DNA from 4 places in the Blautia acetica genome. Region 2 is predicted to be linked to each of the others. Evidence: riboswitches for the same ligand, from Rfam matches in the RefSeq annotation. Region 2 holds a riboswitch; each other region holds the start of a gene.

Region 1 (3,078 bases), on a different contig from region 2:
TATAGGGGCATTGGAGGTATCTTTGCCGATTTTCATCTTCAGTTCATCATTATAGAGCGCCTTCATCAGATTGACACCGTCAATATCTGTCAAATCTTTTCCCATAGCTGCCAAGGTAATGCTGACTCTTGCCACATCTGTGGCCCGAAGCTTTGTCAGCCCTGTTTTTAATTTTTCCGACACACTGGCATAATAAGCGTCCAGATTTTCCTGGCTGATGGTTCCGCCTGCACGAAGGGTTGTGAAAATATTCCATTCGTCTCCGTATGCATTTACAGGCTCTTTCTGCAGATAATCCATGCCATGCTGTATATCCTCTTTCACCAAAGCCGTATAGTCTGTATCGTCGGGAACTATACCGCCCTTGCTGACCAACACAGTAAACTGTACAGGCTTGCAGTCTGCCGTAGCGTCCCAGGGTGTTCCTATTACCTGTACTTCTCCGGCTTTTTTTGCCTTAATGGTGTGTACGGTTTTTCTGGGTGCATTTACATTTCCAACGACTGTCTGCACTTCATCTGTAACTTCTACAATTCCTTCCTTGCTGTAAGACCAGTTAAATCTCTGCTCCGTAGCATTGGAAGGTGTTGGTGTAATTTGAACGCTTTTGGAACTGCCTTCTTCCAGTTCATAGGTATCCTTTTCTGATTCTGCCTTTTGCAGGGGGTATTTATATTTGAATTCCACACTAATGTCCTGAGAAATATCCTTATCTTCCTGGCTGTAAATATGGAATTTTGCCACGCCTGCCTTCTTTGGCACAATGCCGTTTCCGAAATATTCCATAAACTCTGCAATTTCCGGTGTCTTTGCCTCCCAGACAAGCTTCTGATTTGTGGCATTATACGGCGTAAAGCTGCAGTTATAATCATCCGGGTCATTTCCTTTGGTGATACCTACATAGTAACCGCCCAGAGGATTCCAGGAATCTATATACCAGACACTTGGAACAGTAACCTGAAAGTCTTCCAACGCTACGTTTTTGGAGATGACCTTAAACTCTTTGGAAAGGCGTTGTTTATCTTCCCCCATGCCAAGCTTGAAAACAGCCTCTCCTTCGCTTTCCATGGTGAATTTGCTGCCCTCAGCATGATTCTGGATAATGCCGGGGCCGCTGATATTCTCATGATACATAGCGGCGACGGGAACCTTCTTAAATTCGTCTGAGCCTTTGACTCTGGCCTTTAAATAGGCAACTCCGCTGTCTGTTCCGTGCATTTCGTAAGGTTTGTCCAAAGATACTTCCTGGTCTCCTACGAAAACCTTCAGCTCTTCCACATTACTGGAAACATTGTTGATTTTAAATCTCTGGAAGACTTCTCCCATGTTGTCTGCGTTGCAGACATAACCTTCCACAACCCGGAGGTCTGCCGGCTGATACCGTCCGCTGGCATTTACCCAATAGTGTTTGGTATATTCTATATCCGATGTATACACTTTTGCGGATACATTCCAGTCTGGCCGTTTGTCTGTGCCTGCCAGAACAAAAGTACCTTCGTCCATGGCATTTAAAGTAAAGGTGTTGTTTTCATCCATTTCCTGTATTCTTCCGTCATCATACTGGAAGTATACATAGGGCTTTTCTTCTGCGGCCTGGTCTTCCGTGGTTTCTGCCTCTCCCGGCACCATTTCAGGAACCGAAATCTGCTCTGTTTCACCCGCTTCCGGCTGCACCGCTTCTTCCGGCTCCTGAATTTCTGACTCTTGATTTTCCGGCTCCTGGTAATGTTCCGTACTTTCCACGTTTTCTGCCTGCTGCTCATAAGCAGTGCTTTCTTCTGCTGCGGGCAATGTGTCTGCCTGCACCGGCACAGTAATACCCGATACCATGAGAACCATGGCCAGAACAATACTGAGCATTCGGCTGCCCGCACGTCGTTTCTTGTGTTTCATATGTTTTCTCCTTTTCTTTTTATTCTGCATAATTGTCCTATGTTTGTTTTGAGGAAATTTTGCATGCAAAAAAGGCTCTCTCATCTTTACCAGACAAAAGAGCCTCTATTATCACTTTACCATATTAAATTTTCATATTGTAAAACCGCAAAACATCCTCAGCCCGGAAACACGAAACGTTTATAACGGCAAGTCTTCTGACTCAACTTCTTCCGCAGAAATACCTTCTCGGGTTTTCCCCAATGGTACTATTTCCTTGTCCATTTCACAGTAGAGGTGACTGTATCCGATTTACACGGATTTCCTTTTTAACTCCGGACATGTAACACATCCGGTGACCGTTATTATTATGCAGTTATACCTTTCTTTCTACTCTATACTACACAATGTTAGTCAAAGTGTCAATGCATTTCTGCGAATTTGTCTTCCAGAAATTCCAAAAACTGTTTTGTGCAGATTCCAGGCTCTGTATCCGCCCGTCTGACGTAGCCGCAGGAAATATCTGCCCCACAGTCCTCCAGTTCCAGCTTATGGAGCCTGCTTTTCTTGTCACAGCACAAATCAAATCCGGTGCTGATATTTCCCAGCTCTGTTTTTAAAAGCAGCTGCTTCATAGCATGGGCGCTGTTCACCAGAACACCGTTTACCGCTTTTGCCCCATCCGGTATCTCGCCTTTTAAATGACGGGAATTGAGATTGTAAAAAGAAGGGATTTCCTCTGCCATATTCTGCACCAGGGAAATCTTCTGCAGGTCTGCTTTTTTTATGGTTTTCTGTTCATAATACGGACTTTTCGGCCCCACATAAAGAGCCAGCTTTGTTTCCCTCAGCAGGTGAAATTCCAGCCTCATCTTTTTCAAAAGTCGCTCTGAGGCCTTTTTCTGATGCGAGGAAATGAATACAAGACCTACCTGTGCCTGGCGGTGGGCCGTGCGGTGAATGACCTTATCCAAAGCTCCTTCCCAGTACCCTGCCTGCATTCCTTCCGCTTTTGCATAAAAGGAAGCAAAGATTCCGGCGAAACAACTGCTTGGCATGGCAGCTACTAAAAGAGGCTCCTTCTTTTCCAGGTTTTTCACATCCTGAATCGTCTGCAGGCTTTTGAGAATCTCTCTTACCTGTTCGTAAACCAGTTCCCCTTCTTTTGTCATCACCACGCCTTTTTTGCTCCGTTTCAGCAGAGGA
Region 2 (3,078 bases):
AATCCGTACAACCACGGGAAATACCATTCGGATTCTGGGAGTCCGGGAAGACGATACGGTAAGCCGCAGCTCCGATAATAAGGAATTGTATATAGAAGCCGAAGGCGACCATGACAGCGAAAAGACAAAACTTGTGATAGAAGTACCGGAAAATAAAACATTCAAAGATCTGGAGCTGGTTTCCGATACGGCTCAGATAAAAACAGTGGGAAAACTGCGGACCGATAAGGCTTATCTGGAAACAGATACCGGAAGTGTGCAGGCAGAGTATCTGGAATTTCAAACAGGAGAAATAGAGTGTTCCACCGGAAATCTCCAGGTGAAATGTGCCGGAAAACTAAACGATTATACCGTTTATGCAGAAAGCGACAGCGGCAATCTGGTTCTGGATGGAAAGGAGTATGTGGGTTACCAGGAAGGCGTTTTCGGAAATGCGGACAGCCAAAAGACCATAGACGTGTCAAATGATATGGGAAATATGGAAATCGAGTTTGAAAGTAAATAAAAAATAGAAGCAAGGAAAGGAGTTATCATATGTCTGATAAAAGATTGTATCGTTCCTCTGTAAATTATATGTTGGCAGGGGTCTGCGGAGGAATTGCAGAATATTTTAATATTGACCCTACTTTAATAAGGCTGGCATGGATTATCTTGACCTGCATGAACTGCGGCACAGGAATTGTGGCTTATATCATTGCAGCCATTGTAATTCCAAAATAAAATTTACAGACGGTATAAAGTGAGAAAAAAGGGTCATACTCCAGTTAGAAAGGAGTGTGGCTTTTTTATGGCAAAGAAAAAAGAAGAAAAAATTGATTTAAACAATATTCCGGAAGAGGAAAAAATAAAATATGAAATTGCCGGAGAACTGGGACTTTTGGACCGGGTAGCTGCAAATGGCTGGAAAAGCCTGTCTGCAAAGGAAACGGGACGTATCGGCGGGCTTATGACAAAACGCCGAAGAGAACAGCAAAAAACAGGAGAAAATTAGGAAAAGTGCTTGACGCGGCTTGGAGGCAATGGTATTATAATCAATGTATAATTCCATAAACCTATTAAGTGCACCGTGTTGACCGCACAACACTGGTGAAAAGGGAATCAGGTGTGAGTCCTGAGCGATCCGGTCACTGTATTTGGGGAGTGATGCCGCAGAAGTCCATTGTACGAAGCAGTACGAGAAGGAGCGGCAAAGCGATGAGCCATGAGTCAGGAAACCTGCTTAGTAGTAGTAAGGTGATAACTTCCGTGCAAAGTTTGAAATCCCTCACACTGTTTACAGACAGTTGACGAGTCCGCTTTCACAAGGAAGGTGGATTTTTTTATGGAATTGCCGAAAGGTGAACCTGAACTTATAGAATTATGCATTGATTAAATGGCAGGTGGTATATTCCCTGATTCTATGTTTCCTGTTTGGCTGTTTACAGGTTTTGTTTTCCCGCAACAAACAAAACCGCGCATCCTCCGCAGAGAGCAGGAAAGCTTCGTGACCGGAATCAGGGAGTGTCCATCAAAAAGATTTCTACATAGTCTCTTATCCGCAATTCAGCGGGAAATTTCAAGTTATAGTATTTATGGGAAAAAATATAAAAAGGAAAATGGGAAAGTGCATTGTCTGACAGACATTTCTATTTCTAATGTTCAGTTTGATGGAAACAAACAGGAAATTTTTATTGCTGTTCCTTTTATGACTTGGCCTGCAGGGTTGGAGGCGATGAGTTTGTACTGTTTCTGCCGGACACCATGGATATAAAGTTGTATAAAAGAAATGCAGGAAGGGGTGTCGGTAAATACCGATTTTTAAGCTCTAAATCTTAAAAAACCCCTTAACTGCATTTTTTAAAGCGCACTTTTTCTCATTTTTCGTATATGTCTTACCAGCAGAAGAATGCAAACCAGGTCAATGACCACAACTGCAATAATGGATTGCATACCATAGTAAATACCGGCAGTTTCTGCAATTTTACCGATAATGGACGGCATGAGAATAGAGCCGAAACTGGCAAGAGTGAGAATGAAACTCCAGGCCAGAGAATATTTTTGGATAAGGCTTCCGGAAAAGGAAACCGTAGTGGGATAAAGCCCTGCCATACTGAAGCCAAAGCCCATAATTCCCACAAGAATCAGCGGTGTAGTGGAACTGAACAGCAGTAGGATTAAAAATCCCACCAGTCCGAAGCCCATGACAAGCAGCAGCCATTCCTTATGAACTCTGGTGGAAAGCCAAGCCGTTAAAAGGCGGCCAGCTAGAATCATGACCCATAAAAGGCTGGCCGTGACCTGAGAAAGAGATGCGGGCAGCAGTCCGGTATCCTTAAAGTAAGTAATCATCCAGCCAATTACTCCCTGTTCTGCACAGAGATAGAAGAAAAGAGTCAGTGTGCAGAGATAAAACAGCGGTTCTTTGAAAAAAGCAAAATCAGCAGCTTTTTTTATCTGTTCTTCTTTTTTTTCTTTAACAGAATCAGGAATCATAAAATACATGACCCAGCTTAAAACCCCCATAATCAGCATGAAAGAACAGGCGTAAATCCAGTTATCGCTGTTTGTCCGCGTCATGGCAAGCAGCAGAAGCGGGAAAGTAAAGGCGCCGACAGCAAACATGGCATGCAGGCCATTTAAGAGCGATGCCTTACCGGGAGCCAGTTCGTTAATGGAGGTGTTGCAAAAATTACTGGTAGCGCCCCGGGCCATACCGGTGAGGAAAAAGGCCAGTGCCAACATAAAATTATTGTCAGAAAGAAGAATGACCAGGTAGGAAAGGGCAATGAAAGAATTGAAAAAAAGAATGCTTTTCTTTCTTCCCCAGACCTCGGATAAAGCGCCGCAGGCAAAGCTGGAAATCAGATTTCCTACGGAATGAAGGCTGACAATCATACCGCAAAAAGCATAGGCCAGTCCCCGGGAATCCCGGATATAAGGCAGGAGTGAGCCAATGGAGAGTGCAAGCATACCATTTATGATGAAGACGCCGTAGCTGCACAGAAATTGTCTGTTTTGAGTTTTGTCTTGAAACAATGATAAGTCCCCCTCTTTTTAAAATTGAAAATGCAAAATCGAGTATAGTCTAAAACAAATCTG
Region 3 (3,078 bases), on a different contig from region 2:
TTTCAGTTTTCATACAGTTTTTCCAGTCCTTCCACGCAGTTTAAAAATTCCTTTTCTTCCAGAGAATCCTTCAGCCCGAACATCATTTTGTTAACCACCTTTGCCGCAGCTGTATCAATGGCCTGCAGCAGATTTTCCCGGTCTTTTTCTTCCATGGGAGTTTTCCGCAGAATTTTCAGTATCCGGAGATTTAAATCCTGCACCGCCTCTGCCTTAATGTCCTGGATTCTGGGAATTAAGTCTCTGCCGCCATACCAGTTGTAAAAATCCTCCATCTGTTCCTGCAAAATTTCCCCGGCTTTTTCCAGACTCTGCTGCAGCTTCGGAGAAACCGCATCAATCTTAAAGCTGTCTATGTCGTACAGGGTAATACCGGAAAGTTCTCCGGCAGAGGGTTCAATATCTCTTGGTACGGCCAAATCAATCAATACCAGATGTTCCACGGGCGGGACGGTTTCCAGAAGCTCCCTGGTCAGTGTATAGTTAGGACTGGCCGTAGCGCTGACAACCAAATCGCACTGAGGCAGAAATTCTCCCCGGTCACCGTAATTAATCCGCTCACAGCCCTTGGGGATATTGACAATGCCGCTTCGATACTGGCGCACCGTAACCGTCACCTCTGCACCTGCTTCTCTAAGAGCCAGCGCCGCCACCTTGCCCATTTCTCCGTTTCCGATAACCATGCAGGTTTTGCCAGACAAGGAAAAGCCCTTTTCCTCCAGGCAGTGAATGGCTTGATGAATCACGGAACTGTTGCCCCTGGAAAAGATGACTTTTGTCTTTACCTTCTTGGCTGCCGTCACCGCCATGCGAAACAGTACCTCCAGCACATTGTCCGTGCAGTAGGCTTCCCTGGACAAACTCAGAGCATCCTTTACCTGGGTAATGATCTGGTCTTCTGCCAGAATCTGGGATTTCAGACCGCTGGTAAGATAAAAAAGATGTTCTACTGCTTCCTCTTCTGTCCTTTCCGCAAAATACTGTGCATATTCTGCCGGTTCTTTCCCTTTTTCCCGGCACAAAAATTCATAGAGAGAACCCTGCCAGTCTTCCGTGGTGCTTGCCCAAATTTCCATTCGGTTGCAGGTAGACAAAATAATACAGCCTGCAATGCCCGGTTCTTCCTTTAAATGTTCCATTGCAGCTACAGCGTTTTTCTTGGTAAAAGAAAACTGTGCGCGGATGTCCACGGCTGCTCTGCTGTAGTCAATGCCAATCATGGAAATACTCATTGTTTTTTAATCTCCCATATCTTTTGTTGCTTTTCTTAAAAATCTTTTTTCATCTTAGCATAGAATTCTTTTGGGTGCAACTTAAGTATTTTGTGATTTTTGTACAATTTCATTTGACAAAACATTGACAAAATTTCCCTATATGCTACAATGGAACAAGAATTGAATGTATAACGGTGCCTGCTATGCAGGAGAATAGGAAAGTTAAGTGAAAATCTTACACGGTCACGCCGCTGTAATGGAGGAGCTGTATTTTAATATGCCACTGTTGTAATGGGAAGGCAAAATGCAGCAAAGATACCTGAGTCAGAAGACCTGCCTTATACATGCGATTTACACAGGTTACGAACGATGGCCTTGTGTAAGAACAGGTTGGCTCATAGCATATCAATTCACCTTGCTATAACCTCTTGTTCTTCTGATGCCTGTCGGTCCCTGCCGTACAGGTTTTTTATTTTATTCATGCAAATCAGAAGGGAGAAGAAAAATGAGTAAAAATCAAAAACGTATTCTGGTACTGGCAAGCGCCTTTGCGCTTACCTTCGGCATTGTCCCAACCGTCAGTGCCATGCACATTATGGAAGGTTACCTTCCGGGAGGATTCTGCATCGCATGGGGTGTCCTGTGCGTACCGTTTCTCATTGCAGGATTCATGTCTATCAAAAAAACTTTAAACGAACACCGAAATCTGGTCACCCTGCTGGCTATGTCCGGCGCCTTTGTCTTTGTAATTTCTTCCTTGAAGATTCCTTCCGTAACCGGAAGCTGTTCTCACATGACAGGCACCGGGCTTGGAGCAATTCTGTTTGGCCCGTCTGCCGTTTCCATTCTGGGGCTGATTGTTCTCCTGTTCCAGGCTATTTTACTGGCACACGGCGGACTGACTACGATTGGAGCAAACACATTCTCCATGGCAATCGCAGGACCTTTTGTATCTTATGGTCTTTATGTTGTGCTGAAAAAGGCCAATGTGGATAAAAAAGTCTGTGTATTTTTGGCCGCATTTTTAGGTGACTTATTTACATACTGCGTGACTGCGGTACAGATGGCTCTTGCCCATCATGCGGATACCACCTTTGGCGCTGCAGTAGGCAAATTCCTGCTGGTATTTGCACCTACACAGGTTCCTCTGGCTCTTATTGAAGGCGTCATCACGGTATTGATTATCATGGGTCTGGAAACCTATGCTAAACCGGAACTTCGTGCGATTGGTTATTTAAAGGAGGGAAAATAAGATGAAGAAAAAAGTCATTCTGGCCATTCTGGTTATTTTCTTAATTGCATTTGTTCCGCTGTTTGTCTTAAAAGACGCGGAATTCGGCGGTTCCGACGATGCCGGAAGCACCGTGGTAGAGGAAGTGGATTCCTCCTATGAACCCTGGGCAACCCCCATTTTTGAAAAGCTCATTGGCGGAGAACTTCCCGGCGAAGTGGAAAGCCTGCTCTTCTGTCTCCAGACCGGTATTGGCGTAGGCGTCATTGCCTTTTTTATGGGACGTTTTGTAGAGCGTAAAAAATGGATGAAAGATGAAAACTAAAGTTCTCTGGCGAAAGGAGTTTCTATGATAGTCATTGATAAGCTGTGTTACAATTCCCGGCTTAGATATGAAAATGCCAGTGAGAAATTTGCCTTTGCAGTGATTACACTGTGTATCTGTGTAATGAGTCGTTCGACTGCGGTGGCAGGTATCGTATTAGCTGTGACAGGGATTCTTACCGTTTGGAAAGGGGGAGTCCCTGTTTTGCGTTATCTTAAGTTTCTCACCGTACCTCTGGCATTTTTGTTTTTAAGTACCATAGCCATTATGTTCAATTTAAAACAGGTCCCCATGGATTTCTTTGCCAT
Region 4 (3,078 bases), on a different contig from region 2:
TCACACCAAGGATGTTTTTAAGGATATGAAAGAGAATCCCTATGTGGAAGTGACCGTATCCAGCCCGGATTATACCTGGATTCGATTGAACGGAAAAGCTGTTTTTGAGGATAATCGGGAGGTAAAAGAAGCCTGCATGGAGAATCCTATTGTAAAGGGACAGTACGAAACCGCAGACAATCCGATTTTTGAAGTGTTTTATTTGGCAGAAGCAAAAGCGGTTCTTGCAGATTTCTCCGGTAACCCGCCGAGAACCTATACATTTTAAGGATATTTTATAAGAGAAACGGGGGATTTTTATGACTGCACAGGAATGTTTGAAGTATATTGTGAAGGAACTGCATACTGTGGTGTTTTCCACAGTGGATGAAAAAGGCTATCCCGTCACTTGCGCCATTGATATGATGGATGGAGATGAAAGCAGTCTGTATTTTCTGACGGCCAGAGGAAAGCAGTTCTTCAGTCGCCTGAAAGCCAACAGACATATTGCGTTTACCGCCCTCCGGGGAAAAGATACCCTTTCCAGTATAGCGGTTTCCGTACAGGGAGAGGCAAAAGAACTGGGCAGCGGCAGAGTGGAAGACTTGTTTCAGAAAAATTCTTATATGTATGAAATTTATCCCACACGACAGTCGAGAGAAGCTTTGACCGTTTTTCAGATTTACAGGGGCCGGGGGGAATGGTTTGATTTGTCAAAAAAGCCCATAGAGCGCTTTGACTTTTCTTTCGGAGAAGCCAGCCGGAAGCAGGAGGGATATGTGATTACCCGGAAATGTATTCACTGCGGTGTGTGCAGTCAGACTTGTCCCCAGCAGTGTATTGACGTCGCTGCCGGGGTTATCAGGCAGCAAAATTGTCTGCACTGCGGAAACTGTTACCGCAGATGTCCGGTTAAAGCTGTAGAAAGGAGAGGACGAGGTGACACAGAGTGAAAGAAGACTTAAAAAGTGTATCCATAACAAATTGTGATACATAAAGTGTTGAATTTTCAAAATCTTCCAGTATAATTAGGGGCAGAAATCATAACAGGATATAAGTTGCGCAAGCATTCATAGAGAAACCGGTGCAAGTCCGGTACGGTCCCGCCACTGTAACAAGGAGTTTTTGCAGCGTATGCCACTGAAGGAAAACTTTGGGAAGGTGCTGTAGAAGCGGTGAGTTGAAGTCAGGAGAACTGCTTATATCTTTGGGAAGTTTCTCACGGCTGATGAGAACTCTTAAAATACGGTTAGGTACAAATAACAATATCGAATTTTATGAGTAGAGACAGTCTGTATATGCATATATCAGATTGTCTTTTTGCCGTTATAAAAACAGGAGGTGGAAGATTTTGAAAAAAGAAAACCTGGGCAGGCGGCTTTTGCAAATCGTAATTGTGCTTTTTGGAATCAGCTTTTTTACCTTTGGCCTGACCTATTTGTCCCCTGGTGACCCGGCAGAAATTATGCTTACCGAATGTGGAAATATTCCCACACCGGAGCTTTTGGAGCAGACCAGGGCAGAACTGGGGCTGGACAAGCCTTTTCTGGTGCAGTACGGAAACTGGTTAAAAGGGGTGCTGACCGGTGATATGGGAAAATCCTATTCCATGAAGGTTCCGGTGGTGGAAAAACTGGTATCCTGCTTTTTTCCTACCCTCAAGCTGGCACTGGCATCTTTGCTTATTATGATATTGTTTTCCATACCACTGGGAATATTGTCAGCAGTTTATCACAACCGCTGGCCGGACTATCTGGTGCGGGGCCTGACTTTTTTCGGCGTTTCGGTTCCCAATTTCTGGATTGGTCTGATTCTGCTCAGTATTTTCGGGGTGCAGCTTCGGTGGGTGACCGTGTCCGGGGGAAGTACCGATTTTAAATCCCTGGTGTTGCCGGCTGTTACCCTGGCTATTGCCATGTCTGCCAAATACACCAGACAGGTGCGGATTGCCGTGCTGGAAGAGCTGCAGCAGGATTACGTTACAGGGGCCCGTATGAGGGGACTTTCAGAGAAAAAGATTTTGTGGAAACATGTGCTTCCCAATGCTACGCTTCCTCTGGTAACGCTTTTGGGGCTTTCCCTGGGCAGTCTGCTGGGCGGAACGGCAGTGGTGGAAATTATTTATAACTGGCCGGGGCTTGGAAGCATGGCGGTAAAAGCCATTTCCTGCAGGGATTATCCTTTGGTGCAGGGCTATGTTTTGTGGATTGCCCTGCTCTACATGGGCATTAATCTTTTGGTAGACCTTTCCTATGAACGGCTGGACCCAAGACTGAAGGAGGAGCGGTAAGTGAAAATTTGGAAATTTTTGAAGACAAACAGGCAGTTTACACTTTTTCTCACACTGGCTCTGGGGATTGCCGCCATTGCCGTATTTGCACCGTGGATTGCTCCCAAAGATCCCTACGAGGCGGTGATGAGCCATTCTTTGCAGGCGCCGGGAGGAGAATATCTCTGCGGTACGGATAAGCTGGGAAGAGATGTGCTTTCCAGAGTTATCTACGGCACCCGTTCTTCTCTGGTCATGACCCTTTGTCTGGTTGCCGTGATTTTTGTGGTGGGAACTGCGCTGGGAATTCTGGCCGGATATTTCGGCGGGTTTGTGGATGCCGTGATTATGAGGATTGCAGATATGATGATTTCCTTTCCCGGACTGGTGCTGGCTATTGCCATTGCAGGTCTTTTAGGACCCAGTATGGTCAATGCCGTCCTTGCCATTTCGGCGGTGAGCTGGACAAAGTATGCCAGACTGGCTCGAAGTATGGTGCTGAAAATAAAGAAAAATCTTTACATTGAGGCAGCCGTAGTAACAGGAACCCGAAATCATAAAATCATTCTGAACTACATTTTGCCCAATATGATTACCACCATGGTGGTGACTGCGGCAACAGATATCGGAACCATGATGTTGGAACTGGCGTCCCTGTCCTTTCTGGGATTCGGCGCCCAGGCTCCGGTTCCCGAGTGGGGGCTTATGCTCAACGAGGGCAGAACTTATCTGACCAAGGCTCCCTGGCTGATGTTGTATCCGGGAATTGCCATCGTCATTGTGGTTGTTGTGTTTAATATGCTGGGAGACAGTATCCGTGATATTTTAGA

The links. Region 2 has a riboswitch for cobalamin ahead of WBS51_RS04565 (hypothetical protein). Riboswitches for the same ligand answer to the same signal wherever they lie in the genome.
Region 1: it holds a riboswitch for cobalamin, as region 2 does, so the genes downstream of both, WBS51_RS10620 (DUF4430 domain-containing protein) here and WBS51_RS04565 (hypothetical protein) in region 2, are expected to answer to the same signal.
Region 3: it holds a riboswitch for cobalamin, as region 2 does, so the genes downstream of both, WBS51_RS08470 (energy-coupling factor ABC transporter permease) here and WBS51_RS04565 (hypothetical protein) in region 2, are expected to answer to the same signal.
Region 4: it holds a riboswitch for cobalamin, as region 2 does, so the genes downstream of both, nikB (nickel ABC transporter permease) here and WBS51_RS04565 (hypothetical protein) in region 2, are expected to answer to the same signal.

What each region holds. Positions count from the first base shown of each region.
Region 1 covers NZ_JBBEWO010000015.1:7,571-10,648, reverse strand. The annotation lists gene WBS51_RS10620 (DUF4430 domain-containing protein) at 1-1,893, opposite strand, end outside; cobalamin riboswitch at 2,064-2,251, opposite strand; gene WBS51_RS10615 (LysR family transcriptional regulator) at 2,295-3,078, opposite strand, start outside.
Region 2 covers NZ_JBBEWO010000004.1:178,413-181,490, forward strand. The annotation lists gene WBS51_RS04550 (DUF4097 family beta strand repeat-containing protein) at 1-505, shown strand, start outside; gene WBS51_RS04555 (PspC domain-containing protein) at 535-720, shown strand; gene WBS51_RS04560 (small, acid-soluble spore protein, alpha/beta type) at 788-991, shown strand; cobalamin riboswitch at 1,041-1,237, shown strand; gene WBS51_RS04565 (hypothetical protein) at 1,373-1,750, shown strand; gene WBS51_RS04570 (MFS transporter) at 1,837-3,015, opposite strand.
Region 3 covers NZ_JBBEWO010000010.1:65,084-68,161, forward strand. The annotation lists gene hemA (glutamyl-tRNA reductase) at 3-1,232, opposite strand; cobalamin riboswitch at 1,389-1,569, shown strand; gene WBS51_RS08470 (energy-coupling factor ABC transporter permease) at 1,720-2,466, shown strand; gene WBS51_RS08475 (energy-coupling factor ABC transporter substrate-binding protein) at 2,468-2,770, shown strand; gene cbiQ (cobalt ECF transporter T component CbiQ) at 2,795-3,078, shown strand, end outside.
Region 4 covers NZ_JBBEWO010000015.1:970-4,047, forward strand. The annotation lists gene WBS51_RS10580 (pyridoxamine 5'-phosphate oxidase family protein) at 1-268, shown strand, start outside; gene WBS51_RS10585 (pyridoxamine 5'-phosphate oxidase family protein) at 300-932, shown strand; cobalamin riboswitch at 1,018-1,196, shown strand; gene nikB (nickel ABC transporter permease) at 1,331-2,269, shown strand; gene nikC (nickel transporter permease) at 2,270-3,078, shown strand, end outside.